One region of the Clostridium senegalense genome, then DNA from elsewhere that is predicted to be linked to it. Evidence: riboswitches for the same ligand, from Rfam matches in the RefSeq annotation. Region 1 holds a riboswitch; each other region holds the start of a gene.
The links. Region 1 has a riboswitch for cobalamin ahead of KQI36_RS10680 (DUF4430 domain-containing protein). Riboswitches for the same ligand answer to the same signal wherever they lie in the genome.
Positions count from the first base shown of each region.

Region 2: linked by a shared signal. The riboswitch ahead of KQI36_RS08825 (YitT family protein) and the one ahead of KQI36_RS10680 (DUF4430 domain-containing protein) in region 1 are both predicted to bind cobalamin.
Region 3: linked by a shared signal. The riboswitch ahead of KQI36_RS11095 (ABC transporter substrate-binding protein) and the one ahead of KQI36_RS10680 (DUF4430 domain-containing protein) in region 1 are both predicted to bind cobalamin.

Region 1 is NZ_JAHLNC010000005.1:158,007-166,555, forward strand. It holds gene KQI36_RS10675 (cell wall-binding repeat-containing protein) at 1-1,816, opposite strand, end outside; gene KQI36_RS10680 (DUF4430 domain-containing protein) at 1,871-2,659, opposite strand; cobalamin riboswitch at 2,800-2,987, opposite strand; gene KQI36_RS10685 (exodeoxyribonuclease III) at 3,473-4,228, opposite strand; gene KQI36_RS10690 (ABC transporter permease subunit) at 4,425-5,657, opposite strand; gene KQI36_RS10695 (ABC transporter permease subunit) at 5,672-6,844, opposite strand; gene KQI36_RS10700 (ABC transporter ATP-binding protein) at 6,845-7,756, opposite strand; gene KQI36_RS10705 (hypothetical protein) at 8,079-8,258, opposite strand; gene KQI36_RS10710 (CXXX repeat peptide modification system protein) at 8,302-8,549, opposite strand, start outside.
Region 2 is NZ_JAHLNC010000004.1:29,489-38,037, forward strand. It holds gene feoB (ferrous iron transport protein B) at 1-1,052, opposite strand, end outside; gene KQI36_RS08800 (FeoA family protein) at 1,142-1,387, opposite strand; gene KQI36_RS08805 (DUF1540 domain-containing protein) at 1,655-1,819, shown strand; gene KQI36_RS08810 (hypothetical protein) at 2,270-2,533, shown strand; gene KQI36_RS08815 (polysaccharide deacetylase family protein) at 2,572-3,441, shown strand; gene KQI36_RS08820 (cysteine-rich small domain-containing protein) at 3,528-3,806, opposite strand; gene KQI36_RS08825 (YitT family protein) at 3,912-4,769, opposite strand; cobalamin riboswitch at 4,899-5,076, opposite strand; cobalamin riboswitch at 5,684-5,856, opposite strand; gene KQI36_RS08830 (proline racemase) at 5,933-6,940, opposite strand; partial or broken gene prdD (proline reductase cluster protein PrdD) at 6,943-8,241, opposite strand; gene prdB (D-proline reductase (dithiol) protein PrdB) at 8,343-8,549, opposite strand, start outside.
Region 3 is NZ_JAHLNC010000006.1:3,570-12,118, reverse strand. It holds gene KQI36_RS11130 (ABC-2 transporter permease) at 1-347, opposite strand, end outside; gene KQI36_RS11125 (ABC transporter ATP-binding protein) at 374-1,225, opposite strand; gene KQI36_RS11120 (GntR family transcriptional regulator) at 1,275-1,649, opposite strand; gene KQI36_RS11115 (ABC-2 transporter permease) at 1,668-2,345, opposite strand; gene KQI36_RS11110 (ABC-2 transporter permease) at 2,358-3,002, opposite strand; gene KQI36_RS11105 (ABC transporter ATP-binding protein) at 3,039-3,908, opposite strand; gene KQI36_RS11100 (GntR family transcriptional regulator) at 3,923-4,294, opposite strand; cobalamin riboswitch at 4,910-5,064, shown strand; gene KQI36_RS11095 (ABC transporter substrate-binding protein) at 5,174-6,229, shown strand; gene KQI36_RS11090 (FecCD family ABC transporter permease) at 6,237-7,316, shown strand; gene KQI36_RS11085 (ABC transporter ATP-binding protein) at 7,323-8,087, shown strand; gene KQI36_RS11080 (CGGC domain-containing protein) at 8,101-8,427, shown strand.

The DNA of each region.
Region 1 (8,549 bases):
TAGAAATGATTAATTTAAATTCATCATTTTTAGGTTTTTCAGAAGAACCACTACCACCAGAACCGTTACTTGAATTGTTGTCTACTATTTTATCGGCATTACCAGATATAGTAACATTCTTATTTTTTTCTATTAAGTTTACTTTTGCACCATTTTTTATAGTTATTTTGCTTTTATCTAGTGCTTCAATTTTTTTAATAGTAGCATTCTTATCTATTGTAAGTTGTGATGAATTTTCTATTTTTACATTAGATATTGTCCCATCTAAAGTTGTATTAGAACAATTAATTATATTAATATCAGTTACTTTGCCTTTTAATGTAACTTTAGAGTTACTTTCTTTACTATCAATTTTGATATTCTTAACATCATCACATTTTATATTTGATGAGCAATTAACTAATACTTCTTTATCAAATCTTCCTTCAAGTTCAATATTATAATTTGATTCTTTTGTTCCTGTAACTTTTACAGTTCCAAAATCCCCTTTTGTATTTTTAAGTATTGCATTTGACTTAACTTCTGTATTTTTTATAGTTGAATCTTCAAATAGCTTTACTGCCACATTACTTTTACTTTCCACTGTAAGATTATCTGATTTTACATTAGTTAAATTTATACTATTAACGTCACCAGATTTTACAATTACATTTTTACAAGTAGTTCCTTTAATATTTACAGTTCCTTTTTCACCTGGATCCAATATTAAATTTCCATTTAATTTAACATTATTTATAGTTACATTATTTCCAGTTACTAATATATCGCCTCTTACTTCTTTAATAGTTTCTACATTTCCAAAAGTTTCATTATCTTTTGATAATTTTGTTTGAGAAAAATTCGAATCTATTTTATCTAATATACTACTAGGTACTACTTTTTCTCCGCCAATTATAGTTAATTTACTAGTAGAGGTTATATTAGAATTTATAATTTTTTCCACATCACTATTTAAATTATTATTTGTTAATATTATAGGTGCTTTTTTAAGTCCTGCTATTGGAGAAATTGATAGAGCATCTGCAAAATCATTTCCTCTTACAAAATAGACATTTTCATAACTTATGTAATTAATAAATTTTGATAATACTTCTTTATTAGTTAAATATCTGTCGTTTCCAGCTATTCTTTCACTATTTTTTATGCCTGTTACAACAGTATTATCTATTACATTAGTACCACCTACAAAATATGCTTTAGATATGTTAACTTTTTTTATATACTCTGTTACTTTACTTGGAATGTTATTTTTTTCTGTATATAAAATTGGACTTTCTTTCTGAGCTGCTATAGTAGCAACTGAAAGTGCATCAGCATAACTCAATCCATTAGATATGAATATAGTGTCACTTGTTCCAAGTTTTTCACTTACCTTCAATGCAGTTTCATATCTAGTGCTACCATAAATTCTTTCTGTTTCTGTTATGCTGCATTTTTTAATCTGTGCTTCAACATTAGCACTAAGGGCTCTTTCGCCACCTAGAATAAATGCCTTTTTAGGTTTTAACCTTTGTAATTCCTTAATTGCATTTTCTGTAAGGCCATTTTTATTTGATAATATTATAGGACTGTTATATTTTTTTGCAAGAGGAGTAACAGATAATGCATCTGCAAAGTCATACCCATAAGCAATAAAAACATAATCAGAACCACTTTTCCAACCTTGCTCACTTATTTTTATAGCAGTTTCTATTCTATCTGAACCATATATTCTGCTTTCATTTACTTTAGCAGAAGCATTTACTGGTAATAAGAACATGAACATGCTAAAAAATAGCAATAAAATACTAAGCTTTTGCTTAAAAAGCTTTTTCATAAACCCTTCATCCCCTTATTAAAAATTCTTGTTATTTAATGTTAGTTATGTGTTTTAATCTTCTGGTGGTGAAAGTTCTCTTTTATCCCACTCATGAAAATCAAATAAAAGTATGTCTCCCTTTTTTACATATAAATCATTTGCTCCTACTGGTGTCTTTTTATCATTAAGATATATAAACCAGTCTATTCCTTTAACTCCATTTGCTTTTTGTTCTGGAGTTTTTTGATTTTCAGGTATAGGGTAAAAATTGTGTATTCCATCAATTTCAAAAATAAATCCACCATTTTCTTGCATAACTGTATTTTCTCTTAGGTACGTCATTGCATTTTTACCGTCCTCTACTTTTAATGTTAACTCTTTTACTTGTTGAGGACTTTTACCGGTATAACCCTTTATATCTTTGCCTATTATCATAGTAAAGGTATCTTCTTCAGGTTTAGACTCTACAACCTCAGGACTTTCTTCCTTTTTAGTTGCTACATCTGAAGTATTATTACTACTATCATTGGAATCATCATTATTTTTTGCATTTTCCTTTTGTGATAAATCCTCTTTATTTTTTTCAACATTCGAAATATTTTGTCTATTTTCTTTATCACTATCTTCATTTTTATTATTATCATCTTTTTTATTTTCTGATTTTTCTTTAGAGTCTTTTTTGCTATCATTTTTATTTTCTTTTTTAGATTTTTTACTACTACTATCATCTTTTTTTACTTTATTTGTAGTAGTTTCAGTTGTAGTTGTAGTTGTCTTCCCTCTTTCGCATCCCCAAGCAACGGAAAATGCTATTAAAATTGTTAACAATATAGCTAGAAAAATTTTATAATTTTTTTTCATTAAATCACCTCCACTCTTTAAAAATTTGCAATAAAAAAAGTTCCCATTGGGAACTTAAATAGCATATTTTATACAAGCAAAATAAAAACAACAATTTTATAAATGCTTGCAAATCCATGATATTTTATCTCTCCCAAGAAAGATTCAATCCAGTATAGGCATGTCTCCTGACTTAACTTCATCTTACTACCAAACCTTCCCAAGATATCTCTCAGTGGTATTTTTGGATTCATCAGTTTCACAGTAACTTTGGGCTGTAGTGGACTTTAACCACTTTCCATTTTAACTTTCTTATTGCTAAGAAAGAACCTATCCTCTATCTCTATTAACTTGTCACACTCATTATATTACAAATATTTTTCAATTTCAACATTTATTTTAAACATTTAGAATATTTTGTATGTTTTTGTTTTTTTATAAAATAATTAAAATTTTTATTTAGTATTTTAATAATTAATGTAATTAATTAATTTTTTTTCATAACTTTGTAAATAATTATGTGCACTTATAATAAAGATAATTATTATATTATAATTATAAAAAAGATTTTAAAAAGTGATTTTATATGGCTATGTATTACAACAATGTAGTATTTATAAAACTAAAATTATTATCAAGAAATCTAAGAAAATATTACTTTATAGTAAACAATTAAATTTTGATATGTTAAAATACCTTTAAAAAAATTATAGAAAAACAAGCTCCAATTTAAATTTATTCAATAACTTTAAAATATTTTTATATAAAAAGAACCTGCCTTAAAATATATCTATGTTTTAAGGCAAGTTCTTTAAATTATATTTTTATTTATAGTTATTTTATTACAAGTTCTACTGGACAATGATCTGAACCTAATACTTCAGTATGAATATTAACTCTTTCTAATTTTTTCTCTAGCTCTTCTGATACACAAAAATAATCTATTCTCCATCCTGCATTATTTTTTCTTGCATTAAATCTATAGGACCACCATGAATAAACTCCTTCTTTATCTGGATTAAAATATCTATATGTATCTATAAAACCACATTCTAAAAGTTCAGTAAACTTAGCTCTTTCTTCATTGGTAAATCCTGCATTTTTTTTATTAGTTTTAGGGTTTTTCAAATCTATTTCCTTATGTGCTACATTTAAATCTCCACAAAGAATAACTGGTTTATTTTTTTCTAATTCTTTTAAATATAACCTAAAATCATCTTCCCATTCCATTCTATATTCTAATCTTGCAAGTTCAGTTTGAGAATTTGGAGTATAAACAGTGACTACATAATATTCTTCAAATTCTAAAGTTATTACCCTTCCCTCATTGTCATGCTTTTCAATACCTAAGCCATAATTTACAGAAAGTGGTTTTATTTTTGTAAATATAGCTGTACCTGAATAGCCTTTTTTTTCTGCATAATTCCAGTAATCATAATAACCATCTAACTCTAAATTTATTTGACCTTCCTGTAATTTGCTTTCTTGTATACAAAATATATCTGCATTTATTTCTTTAAAAAACTCTAAAAACCCCTTTTTCACACAAGCTCTAAGGCCGTTAACATTCCATGATATAAGCTTTGTCATAATTATCGCTCCATTCATTTAATATATTTAAAACTTATGGTATAAGTCTATACCATATTATAACTATAATTTAGAATTACTACAAAATATTTTAACCCATATTATAGATTTAAAAACGTATAAATTTAAATGATATGATTTTATAACACTATAATAAAACTCCAACTTCCTTATAAAGTTGGAGCTTTTATTAGTTTTACGCTGTAATATCCTTTTTTATAAAAATAATATGACTTATAATATAACAAATACTAATCCATCCTAATAAAACTGTTATGGAGAAGTTTAAATTTACAAAAGTAATACCCAAAAGTTCATTTATTTTGTTGCCTATAATAATAGATTCATCACAGTAAGATGTAAATATAAATGGTAGCATTTTATTTAAAACACCTGGTGGAACTGGATTACCTTTATCAGGAGCAGATTTTATAATATTAATCCATTGAGTAGCCACTATAAAAATTATAGGAAGTACTAATGCTGTATTACTATCATTACATATTGTTGAAAACAAAAATGAGAATGCTATTGTTGCTGTTACAACTAAGAATTGTAGTATTAATATTTGTAATAAAAACATTCCATTTGAAATTAAATAGCTACTTCCTACTATTGGAATAACTATCTGTTTTAATTCTCTTATTAAATATGGGGGAATAGATTCGTAAGTTGTTCCTACAATGTTTGGAAGAGACATATCTCCAAATCCATATATAAGTCCAATTACTATAAACATTAAAAGCTCTAATACTAAAATTATTAAATTTATAGATAATATTGCTGCTATAAATTTTGAAAATATTATTTTCCACCTTTTAATTGGCTTTACTAACATAAATTTTATAGTAGCTGGCTTATTTTCTCCAGCCACTATATCAGCTGTCATAACTGCTATTATAATTAACAATCCTAATTCGCCAATTTTAGGTATTATATTATATATCAATTGATCTACAGCATTTATTCCTCCTTTAAAATCATAAGAGATGCTATTATTTATATAATATTGACTTTTAAGAATCTCACCATTATAATATTCAACCATAGATGATGATGAACTATATCTTTTTTTTCGTTCTTCACAATAGTCAATCTTCATCTTTAATCTGTCTTTATTTGGTATGTTTTCATCTAGCATATTTTCTAAATGCTCTATTTCTTTTTGACTATCTTCTATTATCATTTTATAAGCCGAATCTATATCACTATATTCCCCATTTCCACTATTTATTTTACATTCTTCTTTTAAAGTTTTTATATAATTTTTTTGAAAATTTATAGTGCTTTCTGTATTTCCATTTTTCTTTTGAAAATTTATCCCTAAAAAAGTTATAAAAATTGAAAGTATAAAAAGCAATACTACTCCTATTAAGAACTTTTTTCGTCTAACAAGCTTAGATATCTCAATTGATATTAACTTAATCATATATAACCCTCCATTTATACAACATCTTTTTTTATAAATTTTCTATGGGCTATATAGTAAAAAATAATAGTCCATATCAAGCAAACTATTAGTCCTAATTTTAAGCTTATATTTGTTGTACTTAATTTTAAATTTATAATACCATCTATTATAGAAATACTGTTATTATAAGATGTAAACCAAAATGGATATACATTTTTCAGAAAGTTTAATGGAGTTATAAATGTTATAATTGATGCAACAATATTTATCGTTGCATTAATTATTAAACTACTTCCATTAGTACTGCATTCTTCTGATATTAATAATGATAATGCTATTATAGGAAGTATAGCTACAAATTGAAACATTAATGATTTTATTAAATATTTATATATTGGAATTATATATGAGCTATTATTTATAGAACTTAAATTTCCTAGTTTATCTATGTTGTATCTTGTTCCTACTATTACAGGATACATATAATCACCAAAGTTAAATATAATTCCTATGATAATTAAAAATATAATTTCTAATAGAAATATACTTATAGAGGCTAATAAGAATGCAGATAAAAATTTAGCGAGTATTATGCTACTTCTTTTTATAGGCTTTGCCATAAGATATTTTATAGTTGAATTTTGATACTCACCACTTATTGAATCATAAGCTAAAATAACTACAAGCATTGGTAAAAATATTACATTTAAAGAACCTAAAACTTCTTTCATATCTAAATAAGAAGATACCTCATACTTTTTTCGTGGCTCTAAATTATTATCTAACAAATATTTATTAATTTTAATTTTGCCATTATTTTCTTCAATTTGATTATAATCTAAGGCTATTTTTGCACTCTCTATACCTTCTTCTAAAAATTTATTTTCTTCCTCTAACTTAATTTTCCAGTTATAATTAGGATTTTTAATCTCTTCTTCTAATTCTTCATTTTCTTTTTCAACAACTTTTATCTTTTGTTCATAATTTCTTTTCATATCTTCACTTAAATTTTCATCTTGTGCCTTTACCCTATAATCTACTAAAAGTTTTTCATTATTTTTTATTTTTATCTCTGGTTTTTCATTTTGTGCATTTTTGTAAAGTCCTACTCCACTAAAAACTAACATAATAATTAGGGAGAGTATAAAAATAATATATTTTTTACTTTTTACTAATTTATAAATTTCTACTTTTAGTAATTTCAATTATTTCACTCCTTCTGTAATTTCCATAAACCTATTTTCAAGATTTTGTTTAACTTTATAAACATCATATATATCTATATCATTTAAAGTTAAAATTTTTATTACATTTGGAAATGAATCTTTATTACATATTAAGGCTAATAAATTATCTTTAGCTTCTATAGTATCTATAAAGTCTAATTCTTTTAAAATATTCTTTGCTTTTTCTATTTCAGATACTTTTATGTTTATATGCTCTTTATTATCGCTTTTTAAATTATTGATACTTTCAATGGAAACAATCTTTCCTTTATCTATAAAAGCAACTTTACTGCAAAGCTGTTCTACTTCAGCTAAAATATGAGAAGATACCAAAACAGCTGTATTAAATTCACTTACAACATCCTTTACTATTTTTCTAAAATCAACAATTCCTGATGGATCTAATCCATTGGTAGGTTCATCTAATATTAGAAGCTTAGGATTTGGAAGTAAAGCTTGACCAAGCCCTAATCTTTGCTTCATGCCTAAAGAATATTTTTTAACTTTATCATCAATTCTATCTTTAAGTCCAATTATTTCAATAACTTCATCAATACGTTTTTTATCAACATTTCCATAAAGCTTAGCAAAAATATTTAAATTTTGTCTTCCAGTGAAATCTCCATACATATCTGGATTTTCAACAATTGCACCAACAGAATCCATTGCATGTACAAATTGTTTTTGTATGTCAAAACCATTAATCAAAATGTTCCCTTTGTCTGGTTTTATAAGTCCTGTAACCATCCTAATAGTAGTAGTTTTACCTGCACCATTAGGCCCTAAAAAACCATAAATTTCTCCTTCTTTCACATCAAAACTTACACCTTTTATTATATCTATCTTACCGTACTTTTTGTAAACATTATCTAAAACCAAAACTGAACTCATGATATCCCCCTTAAATTTAATTCATAATAACTACTTATAGAATATTTATGTAAATATATTATTTTATATCAAAATATCAATATAATATATTGTAAATAATATATTATATTTAGATTTCTATGCTACTATATGTTAAACTATTATTCTCATATTAGATATACTATAATTATAAGTAGCAAATGTACGTTGTAAAAGCTTTCAGAAGTGATTTATATAACTTCTAATATTATACATAATATGTAGCATTTTAGAAAAACATACTAAAATGCTACATAAATAAATTACTTAACTTTTACAATTTATATAACTTTATATAGTTAATTTAAAGTTGTTTCCATAATATACCAGTACATGTATTGGCACAATTTGCACAATATTTTACACATGAAAATTCACAGTTTTGTTGACAATATCCAGAACAATTCTTTGAGCATTCAGAAACGCAATCAGCTACAAATGGTTGTGCACCAGATTGGTTTATTTTTGATAAAAAGTTTTCCATAGTAATACCTCCATCCAAAAATTGTAATTAAAGTTAAGTAATATTATTCTTTAATTAAAACTGTATTGTCATTAAAATTTAAAATTAAATCTTCACTAGAATCTACTTTCCAATTATATTTTTTTATTAATTCGTTCCAATTTTTCTCATAATTAATTTCTTCATTTAAAAAGTCTAATTTTATTGATTTTATTAATGAATTTTTTTCTTCTTTATTATCAACATAATCTTCAACTGAATAACTTAATTCTTTTAAAGCAAGCATTTTTTCATAAATTACTAAAATCTTAT
Region 2 (8,549 bases), on a different contig from region 1:
ACTAAATGTGGTTCAAAATTATTAAACATATCAGCTAGTAACTTTGATGGATAATTAGCTCCCTGTATTGTTATCCATAAAATCATAGTTAAAAGCATAAGCATTACTGGTATTCCAAATTTTTTTGATGTTAAAATATCATCTACCTTTTGTTGTCTAAAAATTTGATTTTCATCTTTTTCTACTGTTTCTTCTGCAATATAAGAACAACTTTCATATATTTTCAAGGCAATTTTATCCCTAATAGAAACACTTTCATCTATAATTTCTTTAATTTTTTTAGTATCATCATCATCATATAATAAAAAATTTTCATCAACATATTTGCGTATAGAATTTATAATTGTTTTATCTCCATCCAGTAATCTTAATGAAACCCACCTGTAATTCATGTCACTATATTTTTTATATAGCAATTCTGATATAAAATCAACTTTTCTTTCTATATCCTCATCATAATCTATTTTAAATGGAATTTTTCTTTTATATTCTCTAGTATATACCTCTATATTTTCTTTTAAAATATCAATTCCTTCTCCATTTCTTGCAGAAGTTACAACAACAGGAACTGATAATAATTCTTTTAATTTTTCAACATTTATTTCTATATTTTTCTTTTTAGCCTCATCAATCAAATTCAAACAAACTAAAACTTTAGGATTAAGTTCTAAAATTTGAATTAACAAGTTTAAATTTCTTTCTAAGCAAGTTGCATCTACAACTACAATATTTAAGTCTGCCTGTCCAAAGCATATATAATCTCTAGCAACCTCTTCTTCTGATGATGTAGCCAATAATGAATATGTTCCTGGTAAATCTACTAAAATATATTCATTATTTTTATAATTAAAAGTTCCTTGAGAATTTACTACTGTTTTTCCTGGCCAATTTCCTGTATGTTGATGTAGTCCAGTTAGTTCATTAAAAACAGTACTTTTACCTGTATTAGGATTTCCAGCTAATGATATTATATATTGATTGCTTTTATTTTTTTCAACAATCTTAATATCTTTTAAATTTTCTTTCTTTGTTGAATCAAAAGTTAATCCCATTTTTCACCTCTAAAAAATTGATTAATAAAATAAATTTATTTTTATTACTATTTATAAATAAGATATCCAAGCATATTTGTATAAAACTTTTATAAAATACTTCTCCTTACCAAAATATTTTCACTTTCTTCCTTTCTAAGTGCTATACATGTCTCCCTTATAAGATAAGCTACCGGCTCACCAAAAGGTGACTCTCTTAATATGAAAATTTTGGTATTAGGTACAAAACCTAAATCTAATAACCTTTGTTTACTTAAACCTGTAGATAACACTGATGTAATTTCTACAGTCTCACCTACATTACATTCGCTAAGCTTAAATATTTTATCCTCCATAACCCATTCCCTACCTTTTGTTAATTTATTTTTAAAATTACAATTACATTACATATTATGTAATGTAATATACATTGGTTCTTAATATATATATTTATATAAAATATGTTTTTTAAATGAAATTGAGTACCATTTTCATTATTTTTTTTTGACTTTTCACCCACATTTTGATACACATAATATTTCTTATATTGCTTAAAATATTATTGTAATGATTAAAGATTATAAAATTTCTTTAATCAATAAATTTAGAGGAGGTAATTACTAATGAAAAAAAATGAATCTATTGGATGTACTGTAGAACAATGTGAATATCATGCTAAAGATACTAACTATTGTACATTAAACAAAATAGAAGTAGGTACTCATGAAACTAATCCTACTATGCCTGAATGTACTGATTGTAATAGCTTTAAAAAATGTAATCACTAATTAAATTATTTTATAAAATATAAAATAATTTTTTATGATGAATTTTTTAATAATTAGTATTTATTACTAATATATTAGTAATATTGATGCTAATTATTAAAATTGTAAAATCAAAATAAAATCTAAAGATTACCCTTAAAGATATTTATATGAGCTCATATTATACAAATTATAAATTGTTAAAATTAAAAATAATTTTTTATTAAATATTTTATAAATAAAAGATATTTAATAAATCTAATTTATAGCTGTATAATTCAGTTGTTAACAACTTTTTTTAGAAAAGTAGAAGATTTTCTTCTACTTTTCTATAAATAAAATTATTATTTAAAACAATATTTGTCTCTAAAATATTTTTGTAACATTTTTGTAAAAACAAAAGTAAAATATAGGTTTATAATTTAATTTGTAGTGTTATGGAAAAATATTTATTTAAAAGGAGACATAAAGATGAATATTTCATATAAAAATACATCTAAATTAAAGAAAAAACAAAAACGTTCTATTTTAATTTTTACTTTAGTAATATTTGTGTCTTTTATATCAATTTTTTATTGCAATCATAAATTAAATCAATATAAAGATGAAAATACAAATTTAAAGTCTAAAATTAATTCTTTAGATACAGATATAAGTGATTTAAAAAGTAAAAATTCTAAGTTATTAGAACAAAAAAATAATTTAGAGTCTAAAATTAATTCATTATCAAAATAGTAAAATAGTGTATTTAATGGTTATAGGGGGGTAATCTAATGAAAAACAGGACAAGCGCTTTATTTATAAAAGTTCTACTTATTTTTACAATATTTATTCTTATTTTTACTTTATTTATAAATTCAAAGGCTATATTGGCAAAATCTGATACTAAAACTTTATCAGAAACAATTGAAGATAAAGTTGCTGAAAAAGATAAGCTAACTAAGGAAAATATTACCTTAGAGCAAAGTATAAAAGAAAAAAAATCTCAATATAGTGAAGTTTTATCAAATACTAAAATTGCATATTTAACTTTTGATGATGGACCATCAAATCATACTTTAAAAATTTTAGATATTTTAGATAAATACAATGTAAAAGCTACTTTTTTTGTAAATTATAAACCAGGAATGGAACGTATGTACAAAGAAATATCTGATAGAGGCCATACTTTAGCTAATCATACTGCTTCTCATAGCTATAATAAAATTTATGCTAATAATGAAAGTTTTTTAGGTGATATACAATTTTTAGATGAAAAATTAAAATCTATAACTGGTAAAGAACCATCTAAAATTTTTAGATTTCCTGGCGGTTCTAATAATAGAGTAAATGGTCATAGTGATGCTAATTTTATGCCTGGCTTGTCACAATATATGACTGACCTCGGTTATACTTTTTTTGATTGGAATATAGATTCTATGGATGCCGCTACTTTTAAACAAGATAAAAATGTAATAATCCATAGTATACTTGATAATACTCCATATGTTAAACAAGCAAATATATTAATGCACGATTTAAATCCTAAAACAACTACTGTAGATGCATTGCCTAGTGTTATTGAGGGATTAAAATCCCAAGGTTTTATTATCGAACCTTTAACTCATGATTCAGCTAAAATACAATTTACTTCTGTTAATTAATAGTAATTATAAAAAGTTATATCCACCAATAAAATTGGTGGATATAACTTTTTGTAGTACTTTATTCAAATTATTAATGATTATTGCTATTTTTTATATTTTTCTTTTAAAAATTTATCTACTCTGTCATTATTTACAGATACTATTTTATTAAATATATAATCATATCCATTTTTTGAATGTGGTATCATACAATTAGTACAATCTTTTATTCCATTACTCATTACATTGTTTCCACCACAGTCTTCAAGAAAGTATAATGGACAGTAGCAAAATAAACAATTGAATTCTTCCTCTTTATTTACTTTGTGACAAGGAAAAAATTCGCAACTTTTGTGTTGAAAAAACTTATAATTCTCACTCATGATATTATCTCCAATCCCATAATTAATATTTAAAATTTACTTTTATTTTAACATTTTATTTCAAATTTATCTAACATTCAAATAATTTCTCAAGTACTGTCTGAATTATATGGCAGATTTTAAAAATCCTTTTCCCTGAACTTCCATAGCATCTGAAACAGAAACCAATGCTTTTTTATCTATACTTTCTATTAATTTTTGTGCATTATTAAGTTCTTTTTCTGAAACCACAGAATAAATGATTTTTCTTTTAACTCCAGTATAAGCGCCTTCTCCATAAAAAAAAGTAGTTCCTCTTCCCAAACTGTCCATAATTGCATTAGATACTTCATTCTCTTTTTCAGTTACTATTATTAATATTTTCTTTTGGTTAAAAGCATTTATTATTTTATCTATAACTTTGGATTTTACATACATAAGCATTATTGTGTATAGCGTTAATTCTATACTTGTTATAAAAATTCCTAAAGCCACTATTATTCCATTCAATGCAAAATATAATGAGGATATTTTAATACCTCTATTTCTTCTTATTATTATTGCTATAATATCTGTTCCACCTTGTGATGCACCTTGCCTAAATATTATTCCCATACCGATTCCACTTAAAATAGCTCCAAAAAATGTAGCTATAACTAAATCATTTACAACAAATCCTTTAAGCAATTTATCTGTTATAACTAATGCTACTGACATTGATACCATTCCAATAATACTCAAAAAAATAAATTCTTTATCTTTCAAAAATTTATATCCTATAATAAATACAGGTAAGTTTATTATGAATACCCAATATCCTGAGGGAATATCTAGTATATATTGAAGTATAAGAGAAATTCCAGCTATACCTCCACTTAAAAGTTTATTTGGTGAAATAAAAATATTTATCGCTACAGCATAAAGTATACTTCCAAAAATAATTTTAACTATTTTAAAATATATATTGTTATCTTTTAAATTCATACTAACATCTCCTAATGAATAACTAAATTTCATTTAATTTTTTAGCTATTCTTTTCATGTAATCAAATAACAATATACATATATAATATTAATTTTAATCAATTTCTGACTTCTCCTTCCCTCCGAAAGATTATCATAAGATTTTAGGCAGGTTTCCTGACTTTGTACTCATCCTCATTTAGTCCTTCCCAGTTTTAACCAGTGGATATTCTAAACTTGTCCTACTTACAGTAGCGGGGGCTGTAGTGGATTTTAACCACTTTCCCTTTTACCCTTAAATTAAGGCACCTATAAACCCTATATTTGTTTTCTTTATATTTTTCTTTTAAATTAAACATAGGAGAGAATGAAACATCTCTCCTATAGCTTAAGTGTGTAAATTTAATAAGAGTTAATTTTCTATCTCTCATAAGACTTCAGTTAGCTGTGTTGTCTAAACTAATTTTTTAATATAAGCAAATTTTTCACAATTATTATTTTTTAAGTATCTAAAATTTAAACTCTAACGTTACTTAACTGAAACTTATCAAATAGAGATAATTTAAAGTTTATAAAAAATATCTTCGTAAAACAAAGATATAATATAGCATAATTTAAATAATAGTAAACTATTTATATTACTTTTTCATTTATAATTCTAAATTATTATTTTATTTTATAAGAACATGTTATCAATTTTTTATTAGTTTATCAAGTCTACTTAAATTTTCATTAAAACTTTAGTAGATACAAAGTTTTTATTTAACCTATATCTACTAAAGTCAGGTAAATAAAAGTAATTTAAGTTATTGGAAATATATAAAAAACCTTCGTAAACTTTACGAAGGTTTATATAACAAATATTAAATAATATATTTAAATTCAATTAAATATACGAATTCAAAGATTGTTACAAATTCTTCCCTCCGAAGTTTTATAAAACAAAGTTCTAGGCAGGTCTCCTGGCTCACGCATCATCCTACACCATCCTTCCCAAAATAATTCAGTGGATACTGGTTCGTCTGCGTTACAGTAGCGGGGGCTGCAGTGGATTTTAACCACTTTCCCTTTTAACTCTTTGTAGAGCACCTATTACACAATATTTACTTTATATTTATAATTATATCATGAAAAAAAATTTTTTCAATAGTTAAAAAAATTTTTTTTACTTTTTCTTTTACTTTTTAAGAAAGTTTAAATCCAAACTTAACAGGATCTGTATCATCAATAACAAAATGATTAAAACCAGTTATATATGCACTCGCAGTTATTTCTGGTATTATGCCATTAAAATTTTCAATTTTTGTTGTTCCTAATATTCTTCCTCTAAACATAGTTCCTAAAATACTCTCATAAATAAATTCTTCCCCTTCTTTTAATAACCCTTTAGCATGAAGTGCCGCCATCTTTGCACTTGTACCTGTTCCACAAGGTGATCTATCTATTTGTCCATCTCCGAATACAACAACATTTTGAAGTGTAGCATCTATGTTTTTTGCCGGTCCATATATTTCTACTAAATCTACAGTTTTTATATGCTTTAATGTCGGATGTTCTATTTTTATAGTTTTATTTACTATATCTCTAATTTGAATACCAATACTTGAAATCTGAGTAGAATTTTTAGGATCTATCTCAATACCTAAATCAGATGCTTTAACTAAAACAAAAAAACTTCCCCCAAAGGATATATCAACTAATATTTTTCCTATCTCTGGTAACTCTATTTTTATATTTTCTTTATATAAAAATGCTGGTACATTTTCAATAGATGTTTCTACAGCTTTTCCATCTTTAACTTTTACAGTTGCTTTTATTAATCCTGCTGGAGCTTCTAATGTTATATTTGTATATGGTTCCTTAACTTCTACCATACCAGTTTCAACTGCTACTGTAGCAGCACCAATAGAACCATGTCCACACATATTAAGATATCCGCCACCATCCATAAATATAATACCTAAATCAGCCTCTTCTTTAGTTGGCTGAGTTATTATTGAGCCAAACATATCTTTATGACCCCTTGGCTCTAACATTATAGCTGTTCTTAAATTATCCATATGTTTTTCTAAATAAGATTTTTTTTCTGGCATAGTTTTTCCTGGTATTTGTGGTACTCCCCCTACTACTATTCTTGTTGGTTCCCCCATTGTATGTGAATCTATAGCTTGAATAGACTTTACTACTTTCATTTTTATTCCTCCATTTTTCTCATTTTCAATTTCAAAAATGCTAATGCTTTTTTAGCATCTAAAGTTGTAACAGTGTTTTCACCTACAACTTCTGTTTCTATACCATGTTTACTTTTATTAAAATCAACTATGGTGTCCATATATTTGTTTTTAACTACAAATTGAGCTTGTTTACCTACAAAACTTAATCCCACAACTGGAACTCCCCTTTTTCCTATTTCCTCAATAGTATTGGCAAAGTCTACATGACTATTTCCCCATCCATCTAAAGACAAAATAACACCATCTGCCCTCATAGCTTCTACCCAAGTTGCAGCCCTTTTTCCAACAAATAATTTATCTTTGTTGTTTTGAGGTGTCCCTACTATCATAATTCCTAACAAATCTATATCTTTATCACCTGAAACTAACTCCACCAAAGGATCCTTAAAATGATGCTTTGTTGTTTCCTTTGTAGACGGCCCTATTCCCATCTAAAAATCACCTCCACAATATAGCTTGTATAAGTTTTAAATTTCGCCTTAAATATCAGTATGTTTTTAGTGCATTGCTCTTAAAGCTCCATCTCTATATTCATTCGGAGTTAATATTATTGGAATGTTCCCCATATCAATTATTGATTTAGCACCTATAGAACTACATGGTTCATTCCCTAGCAAAGCTGTATCATACATAGCCCCTTGTCCTGCAACTTGCTTTATTATAACTACTTTTTTACCCTCTTTATTTACTTTATCGTAATATTCATGTTTTTCATCACAATATCTGCCATTAATATTTTTAAGTAATTCCCTTATATTTTGAATTACTTTATCACAACATTTATGTATTTCTAAAATTGTTTCTCTTTTACTGGCTTTATCCTTATTTACTACTACATCAAATTGAATAATTATATCATCTATATCAGGAGTACCTGCCTTTCCAAATACAACTTGTTCACTTAAAATCCCCTCTGAACTCCCAAACTCACATATTTGAATACCTTCATCGTCTATACCATTTATCATAACAGTTACTCCGGTTATAACATGAGTTATTCCTTCTCCTAATTCTCCTAAAACCTTAGTTGCTATAGGATAAAAATCCATTATAGAATTCACAAATATATTTCTTTCATCCTTATAAATAACATTTAAATCTATAGATTTTATAATTTCCCTATCAAATTCTATATCTTCCATAATATTTTTTCTTATGTATAAAGTTTTATTGTCTATAAATGTTTTGTCATAAAATTTAACTTCTTCAATATGAAAAGCCTTAATTACAAGTTTTCTCAATTTTTTAAATTTATACATAAATATACCTCATAATTATTTTTATAATCTTCTAATATGTTTCTATGTGAGAATTCCGATTTTCTATTGATAGAAAATCGGAATTCTCATAATTTTATTTATTAAACTTTTGCTATATATTCATATGGAAGTGATACTATTTTTCCTGGAGTGTCTATTTCAACTAACTTTCTTAAAGTATCTTTTAATATATTTATCTGCATTTCTCTGTTATTTGGTTCACCAGCATTAGCTCCCATTGGAACAAGTGGCGCTACGGCTCTTGGTGTACCAGTTTGTCTTACAACTGGTGGTAATGCAGCTATACA
Region 3 (8,549 bases), on a different contig from region 1:
ATATCCATAGGTAATTTTATAATAAATTTATCTAATAATTCATTAATAACAAATCCTAATATTCCTCCTAGAATAATTATTATTGCTGACCCTAAAAACTTTGATATTATATATTCATCCCTAGACATACCTACACTTAAAAATAATATATGATTTTTTTGCCTTACTTCATATTGTATAGTGGCAATATTAGCTATTGCCACCATACTAATTAAATAATTATAATAATTCCCCTTATTAGTTAATAACATCAAAATTATAGGCAATAAAAGAAACATTATATTTAAATAGCCTTTATAATTAAAAATTTGTAATTTAACCTCTTTGCCTATTGATTTAATCATCATATTTTAACCTACCAAATCATTATATTCTACTTTCTTTTTAGTATCATTATTAGTTCTAATGTTGCATCTTGTATTAATACACTATCTTTAAATTCTTTTTTTACCCACTCTACATCAGAAGTTAGTGCTTCAAATCCATAAGAACTTTTTCTTATTCCTTCAAAATACTTTTCATTTTCTTTAGTTAAAAGGCTTATATCTCCCTTTACTATTTTATAAGTATCTAATACTTCTTCTTTACTTTTAGAGAATACAATTTTTCCATTGTTTATATAAGTTATATAATCTGCTATTTTTTCAAGATCTGAAGTTATATGAGTAGATAACAATACACCTACATTTTCATCTTGTATTAATTCCCTTAATATATTTAAAACTTCTGCTCTAACAACTGGATCCAATCCTGCTGTTGGCTCGTCCATTATTATAAATTTTGCATTATGGCTAAGGGCAATTGAAAGGGAATATTTCATTTTCATTCCCTTTGAAAGTTCTTTAAATTTTTGACCTTTATTAAGTCCAAATTTATTTGCATACTTATAAAATGTATCAAAACTCCATTCTTTATAAAATGGTGCAACAAGCTTTGCGTTATCCTCTAATGATAAATGTTCATAAAAATATCCTTCATCATAGACAAAACCTATTTGCTCTTTTATTTCTTTCTCAAACTTTAAGTTATCTTTTTCGAAAACTTTTATTTCTCCACTATCTTTTTTTACTAAATTCATTATAAGTTTTATAGTGGTAGTTTTTCCCGCACCATTTTGTCCTATAAAACCCATAATATATCCTTTAGGAAGAGTAAATGATATATCTTCCAATTTAAAATTTTTATATGCCTTTGTTAAATTCTTTACTTCTAATATATTTTCCATATAAGCTCTCTCCTTCTAACTATATCTGTAAATAAGTTTTGCAAACTATTTACTTTTCTTCATATAAAACTTCTAGTATTTCTTTCATTTCATCTAATGAAAGCTGTATCTTTTCACTTTCCTCTATTGCTTTTGTAAAATACTCTTCTATATTTCTTATAATAAGTTCCTTTACAAGCTCCTTATCTTGGGCCGAAACGAAAGACCCCTTTCCAGGTACTGTATAAATATAACCATCTCTTTCAAGTTCTTCATAAGCTCTTTTAGTTGTTATTACACTTATTCTCAAATCCTTAGCTAAAGCTCTTATTGAAGGCAATGGTTCGTTTGCAGATAATTTATTCATAAGTATATCATCTTTTATCTGTTTTTCTATTTGAGAGTATATTGGCTCTCCTGAGGAATTGTTTATTATTATATTCATCTTCCTCCTCCTAACTGTTTATGATAAATCTTTATTACAATATCCCTTTATTGATAAAGTTGTTATTATCCCATAAATCACTAACCCTATTAAAAATATTAATGGTATTATTAAAAATCCATTTTCTATGCTTTTCATAAAGAAACCTACAACTTTTTTTGAAGCCGCTGGAAATATTTTTTCTGCTAAAAAAAGCACTAACATTGGTAAATATATTATTCCTAATAGTGTAAATCCACTATATTTTACTGCCACATCATAACTAGCTTTATAAAAAATATAGTTTGGAACACATATGATCACTACATAATATAAAAATGAGAATGATTGAGAAAACAACAACATCTTTAAATCTTCACCACTTATTTTTCCCAAAATAAAAATTATAGACAATAGAAATATTGATGTTATAAAATACACTAATAAGTAAAAAGTATATTTGCTTACTACTACATCTTTTCTATCAACAGGAAAACTATTTATTAACATATCATAATATTTACGTGTCTCTTCTGTTGCTGTAAATTTATTTAATATTATTGGTATAAATAAAGTTGCAAATATATATATTGGGAAATAAACTGGTGCTTTAGCACCAATTAGCGTTAAAACTACCATAACGCATCCTACAAGTAAATTCATTATAATTAATGGATTTTTGCTAGTTATTATATCTTTTTTAAGTAATGCATTCATATATTATACCTCCTATAGATCTCTTTTTTCATATATTACAACAGATAAAGTAGCTAATATCCCAGTTATAGCTAACACTGCTATAACAAGTATTATATTAAATTGAATGCTTGTATTAGAAAGTAATTTTACTATATTACCCTCTAATTTAAACTTGAAAATATTATTTATAAACATAAATCCCATCATAAAAACTATAAGTGTTACATAATAACTTATCTTAGCTGCTTTAATTCCTAATGAAAAATATGAAAAATAATACATTGATAAAATTACTAATGAATAAAACAATATAGATTTTAATGAATGTATATTTACTCCTACAAATTTTGTAGGAATTGCTATTAATAAAACTTCATTTAATATTATTGATACTATACATCCTATCATTGCCACTACTATTGACGATATAAATTTACCTAAAACATAATCTTTTCTTGTACAAGGATAACTAAGTGTAGACTTATAAACACCATCTCTATTTTCAAGTTCTGTATTACTAAGTCCTCCTATTACAAAAACCATAATAAGATAATTTATAAAATCTTGTCCTTGCGTCATAGCTATTACTGCCATACTTATCAGTAACACTATAAATTGTGAACCTTTTAATGATAAAAGCTGTATTTTCAGCTCTCTTTTTATTACATTTAACATCTTAATCCGCACCCCATTACATCTTTAAATTCATTATTATATATTTCCAACTGCTTCTCTGCTTTTAAATACCATAATATCCTCTAATGTTGGCTTTTCCAAAATCACACTATCTTTAAATATAGCCTTTATTTTTGATACATTATTAGTTAAAGCCTCAAATCCAAAACTTGTTATATTTATTGATATAAATGCTTTTCTATTTTCATCATTTAATAAACTTTTATCACCTTTTACAATTCGATATTCTTCCAATACATCAATTGTAGGTTTAGAAAATTCTATTTTTCCTTTATTAATATAAGTTATATAATCAGATATTCTTTCAAGGTCTGATGTTATATGTGTTGATATTAAAATAGCTATATCTTCATTTTGAATTACCTTTTGAAATATATCTAAAAGTTCTTCTCTAACAATTGGATCAAGACCTGCAGTTGGTTCATCCATTATTAAAAACTCAGCATTGTGACTAAGTGCTATAGCAATTGCAAATTTCATTTTCATACCCTTTGAAAGTTCTTTTACTTTTTGATCTTCATTTAATCCAAATATCTTTAAATATTTGCTAAAAGTTTCAAAACTCCACTGCTTATAAAAGTTAGAAATTATTTTAGCATTTTTCTTTATAGATAATTTTTCATAATAAAAACAATCATCATATACAAAACCAATTTTTTCTTTTATTTCTTTAGAATACTTAACATTATCTTTTCCAAATATCTTAATTTCTCCACTATCTCTTTTTAATAAATTCATTATTAATTTTATTGTTGTAGTTTTACCTGCTCCATTTTCACCTATAAATCCCATTATATATCCTTTTTCTAAATTAAAAGATACATCATCTAATTTAAAATTTTTATAGGTTTTTGTTATATTTTTTATCTCCAAAACATTTTTCATACTCCTCAACTCCTTTAATACTTATATATAATTTCTAATTTTTCTTTCATATTATCTAAGGATAAATCTATTTTTTTCCCTTCATTTATGCCCTTTAAAAGATATTTTTTAACATTATCCATTATAGTATATTTTATAAATTCTTTATCCTTATTTGAGATAAAAGTTCCCTTTCCTGGAACTGTATAAACAAATCCTTGCTTTTCTAATTCTTCATAAGCCCTTTTAGTCGTTATTACACTTATTTTTAATTCCTGTGACAGTGCTCTTATAGATGGTAATATATCATCTAATATAAGTTTATTTTCAAATATTGATTTTTTAATTTGTTCTTCTATTTGTGAATATATTGGCTTTCCAGAAGAATTATCAATTACAATATTCATAATACCCCTCTTCTTCAACATTATTTATATAGTGAGTATACCCACTATATACAGTTGTAGTAAAAAAAATTATTTTTCTATCTTTTCTCGTTTTTTAAAGAAAATTAAATGCTCCAAAATTATAGCTATACAAAACATTATAATTATAAACATAATCTTCATGAATCCTATTTCCTTTATAAATTTTATTTTCAACTCGTATATATCCTATATACACAGTATATACTCTATATACACACCTTGTCAATAAAATTTAAATTAATTTTTTATAATTATAATTATCTTCTATAAAAATATAAATAAAAACTAAAGCAATCAAAGCTTATTCTAAAAAAGTACGTTTAATATTATTAGGAACATAGTGAGTAACAATCACCACAACTATTTAACTGTTCACTATTAACTTTTAACTAAAAAAATCTGCTAATTATTGATAAAATATTAATTTAAATTTTCTCATTTGATAACTAAATAAGTTTAAAAGTTAACTTGGAACTCTATATATTTGAACAATTAGTTATAAAAATTAATCATTTCAAAATTATTTGACATATTTTTTAATTTATGATAAGCTTTTCAATGATAATTCAATAAAATTTTAAGTTAAATTCAATTTAACTTACTTTTAGAATAGGTTATAAAAGTAAAGTCACTTTTATATAAAAGGGGAAGTTGGGTGCAAATCCCACGCGGTCCCGCCACTGTAAAAGATTATTTTTTCTATATCAATAATCTTTAGCCAGAATACCTGCCTATTTTTTCACTACAATAGCCTACGAGAGATGGGGATAGTGTTTATATAAGTTTGTACTTATACCTATTTAGCCACTTAAGGTTAAATAGGTTTTTTTATTTATAAAAATTAAAGGAGTTTTATTTATGAGATCAAAAAATATGAAAAAAACAATTATGAAAACTTTATGTACTACACTTTGCATTGCTATGACAGTTTCATTTATGGGTTGTTCTAGTAATAATAAGTCTACTAATACAAATAGTGTATCTACTGAAAACAGTTCTACCAAGGAAAATAAAAATTCAAGCTATCCTGTAACTATAAAAAATTATAATGTGAATAACGAAGAAATTGAAATTACTTTTGATAAGGCACCAGAAAGAGTTTTAACAACTAACCAAACTACAACTGAATTGATGCTAGACTTAGGATTAGAAGATAAGCTAATTGGTACATGCTATTTGGACAACCCTATATCAGAAAAAGTTAAAGACAAATATGCAAAAATTCCAGTTGTATCTGAAAAATATCCTACTAAAGAGCAAGTTTTATCTTTAAATCCTGATTTTATATTTGGATGGAAAAGTGTCTTTGCCGATAAAACACTTGGTGATGTAAGCGAATGGATAGGCAGAGGTACTAATACATTTGCTCAGCGTAATACCGTTAAATCCGTTGGAAATTATACTGTTGAAAATTTATTTAAAGATATTGATGACTTAGGAACTATATTTAATATAAAGGATAAAACAGATAAATATATACAAGACAATAAAGATAGATTAACTAAAATAGAAGAAAAAACAAATTCTATTGACAAGAAAAAAACAACATTAATTTTAGAATCTGAAGAAAAAGGTGATTTTAGATTATATGGCAAAAATGATCTTGTAAGTGATATGGCTTTAAAAGCTGGATTAGAAAATTTAGGTGAAGAATCTGGAACTGTAAGTTTAGAAAATATAGTTAGTTTAAATCCTGACACTATTCTTCTTATACATGATGGCGATGGAAAAGATATTCACGATCCTGAAATTGCTAAAATTTTCACTTCTAATGAGGCCTTGAAAAATGTAACTGCCGTTAAAAATAATGCAATAGTTGTTACTGGGCTTGCTGAAACTTGGGCCGGTGGAATTCGTGTAGTAGATGCTATTGAACGCTACTCTAAAGAATTATATCCTGAATTATATAAATAGGTGATTTATGAAAAATAAAAACTTTTCAAATATACTAAGTAAATATAATTATTTAATAGTTATTGCTTTAATGTTGCTTTTATTAGTATCTATAGTTTTAGCAGTGTCTATAGGTTCTGTAAAACTTCCTGCCACTGATGTTTATAGTATAATTTTAAATAAACTTTTTGGTACAAGTTTAAAAGGAAAGTCAATTCCACAGGCATCTATTGATATAGTTTGGCAAATACGATTGCCACGAGTTTTTCTTGGTGTAATAACTGGGTTAGGATTATCTCTTGGTGGAACGGTTATGCAAGCTACAGTGCAAAATCCATTAGCTGATCCATATCTTTTAGGGATTTCCTCTGGAGCCACACTAGGTGCTACTTTTTCAATATTAATTGGTGCCTCTACATTATTTACTGGAGTTTTACAAAATACAGGTGTAACCTTTTGGGCTTTTATAGGAGCTTTACTCGCCTCAATAGTAGTATTTAAACTTTCTAATTTAGGTGGAAGAGCTACATCTGTAAAATTAGTTCTTTCTGGTATGGTAGTTAACTTAATATGTTCTGCTTTATCAAGTTTTATGATTTATCTTACAAACGATAACAGTGCCCTTCACTCACTTTCATATTGGAGTATGGGTTCTTTAACTGGTGCTAAATGGACAAACTTACTGATACCTACAATTATAGTTGTATTTTTTATTATAATCTTTATTATACAATCTAGGGTTATGGATGTAATGCTTTTAGGTGATGAAACTGCTATAACTTTAGGTATAGATTTAAATAAATATAGAAAGTTTTATTTAATTAGCGTTTCAATTTTATCAGGGGTTCTTGTTTCATGTTGTGGAATGATAGGTTTTGTAGGATTAGTTATTCCTCATATTACCCGTAGTTTAGTTGGTTCAGACCATAAGAAACTTTTACCAACTACTGTACTGCTAGGTGCTATATTCTTAGTTTGGGCAGATGTGCTATCCCGTATAATACTGAAAAATATGGAAATGCCTATTGGCATAATTACTTCACTTTTAGGTGCACCATTTTTTATTTATATTATGATAACACGTGCTTACGGATTTGGAGAAAGGTAGCTTATTATGAATTTAGATATTAAAGATTTAAATGTTGCTTTTGGTAATAAAACTATTGTAAATAATGTCTCTTTAACTGTAAAAAATGGTGAGTTTGTTGGATTAATAGGTCCAAATGGAAGTGGTAAATCTACCCTTTTAAAGTCTATATACAGAGTATATTCTCCTAAATCTGGAGTTATGCTTTTGAATGGAAAAAACCTCTTAAATATACCAATTAGAGACGTTGCTAAAAATTTAGGAGTTGTTAGTCAATTCAACAATCTTGCTTTTGATATGACTGTAGAACAAATGGTTTTACTAGGTAGAAGCCCTCATAAAGGTCTTCTTGAAATTGATAACGATAAGGATATTGACATAACTCATGAAATGCTTAAAAAAGTTGATATGTTTGATTATAGATATAGAAGTTTTTTAACTTTATCTGGTGGTGAAAAACAACGTGTTCTACTTGCAAGGGCACTAGCTCAACAAGTAAAATTACTTATTCTTGATGAGCCCACTAATCACCTTGATATAAAGTATCAACTTCAAATATTAAGGTTAACAAAATCTTTAGGTATTACTGTAATTGCTGCATTGCACGATTTAAATTTAGCTGCTTCTTATTGTGATAAATTATATGTTATGCATAATGGTAATATTGCTGCAACTGGAGCACCTAATGAAATATTAACAAAAGAGCTTATTAAAGATGTTTATGAAGTAGACTGTACTATTCACAAATATCCAAATAAAAATTCAATTTATATTACTTTCGAAGACTTTTAAAGGAGGTATTTTTATGTCAATAGCAATTATGTCTTGTAGAAAATTAGTTGGTAAATGCGCTGGAACTGGATGCCTTAATGCTTTTAATAACGATTTAGACGCTTTTACTATTTATAAAAATAAAAAGGAGACTTTGGCTAGTTTTTTCTATTGCAGTGGTTGTTCAAGCACATTAGGAAACGATGAAGATTGGCAACATAAAATAAATCAATTAAAGAATAAAAATGTTGATACTATTCATATTGCTCTTTGCATAGAGGTTGAATGTGATAACTACTCTAAACATGAAAAAATATTAAAAGCTAATGGCTTTAAAGTAATACATGGAACCCATAAGTAAATACATATATTATAAAGAAGTTAAAAAGTAGGTATCATATATATACCTACTTTTTAACTTCTTTATTTAATATCTTAAATATTTCTAAAACTTCTTATTTTATATTCCATATCTATTAATTT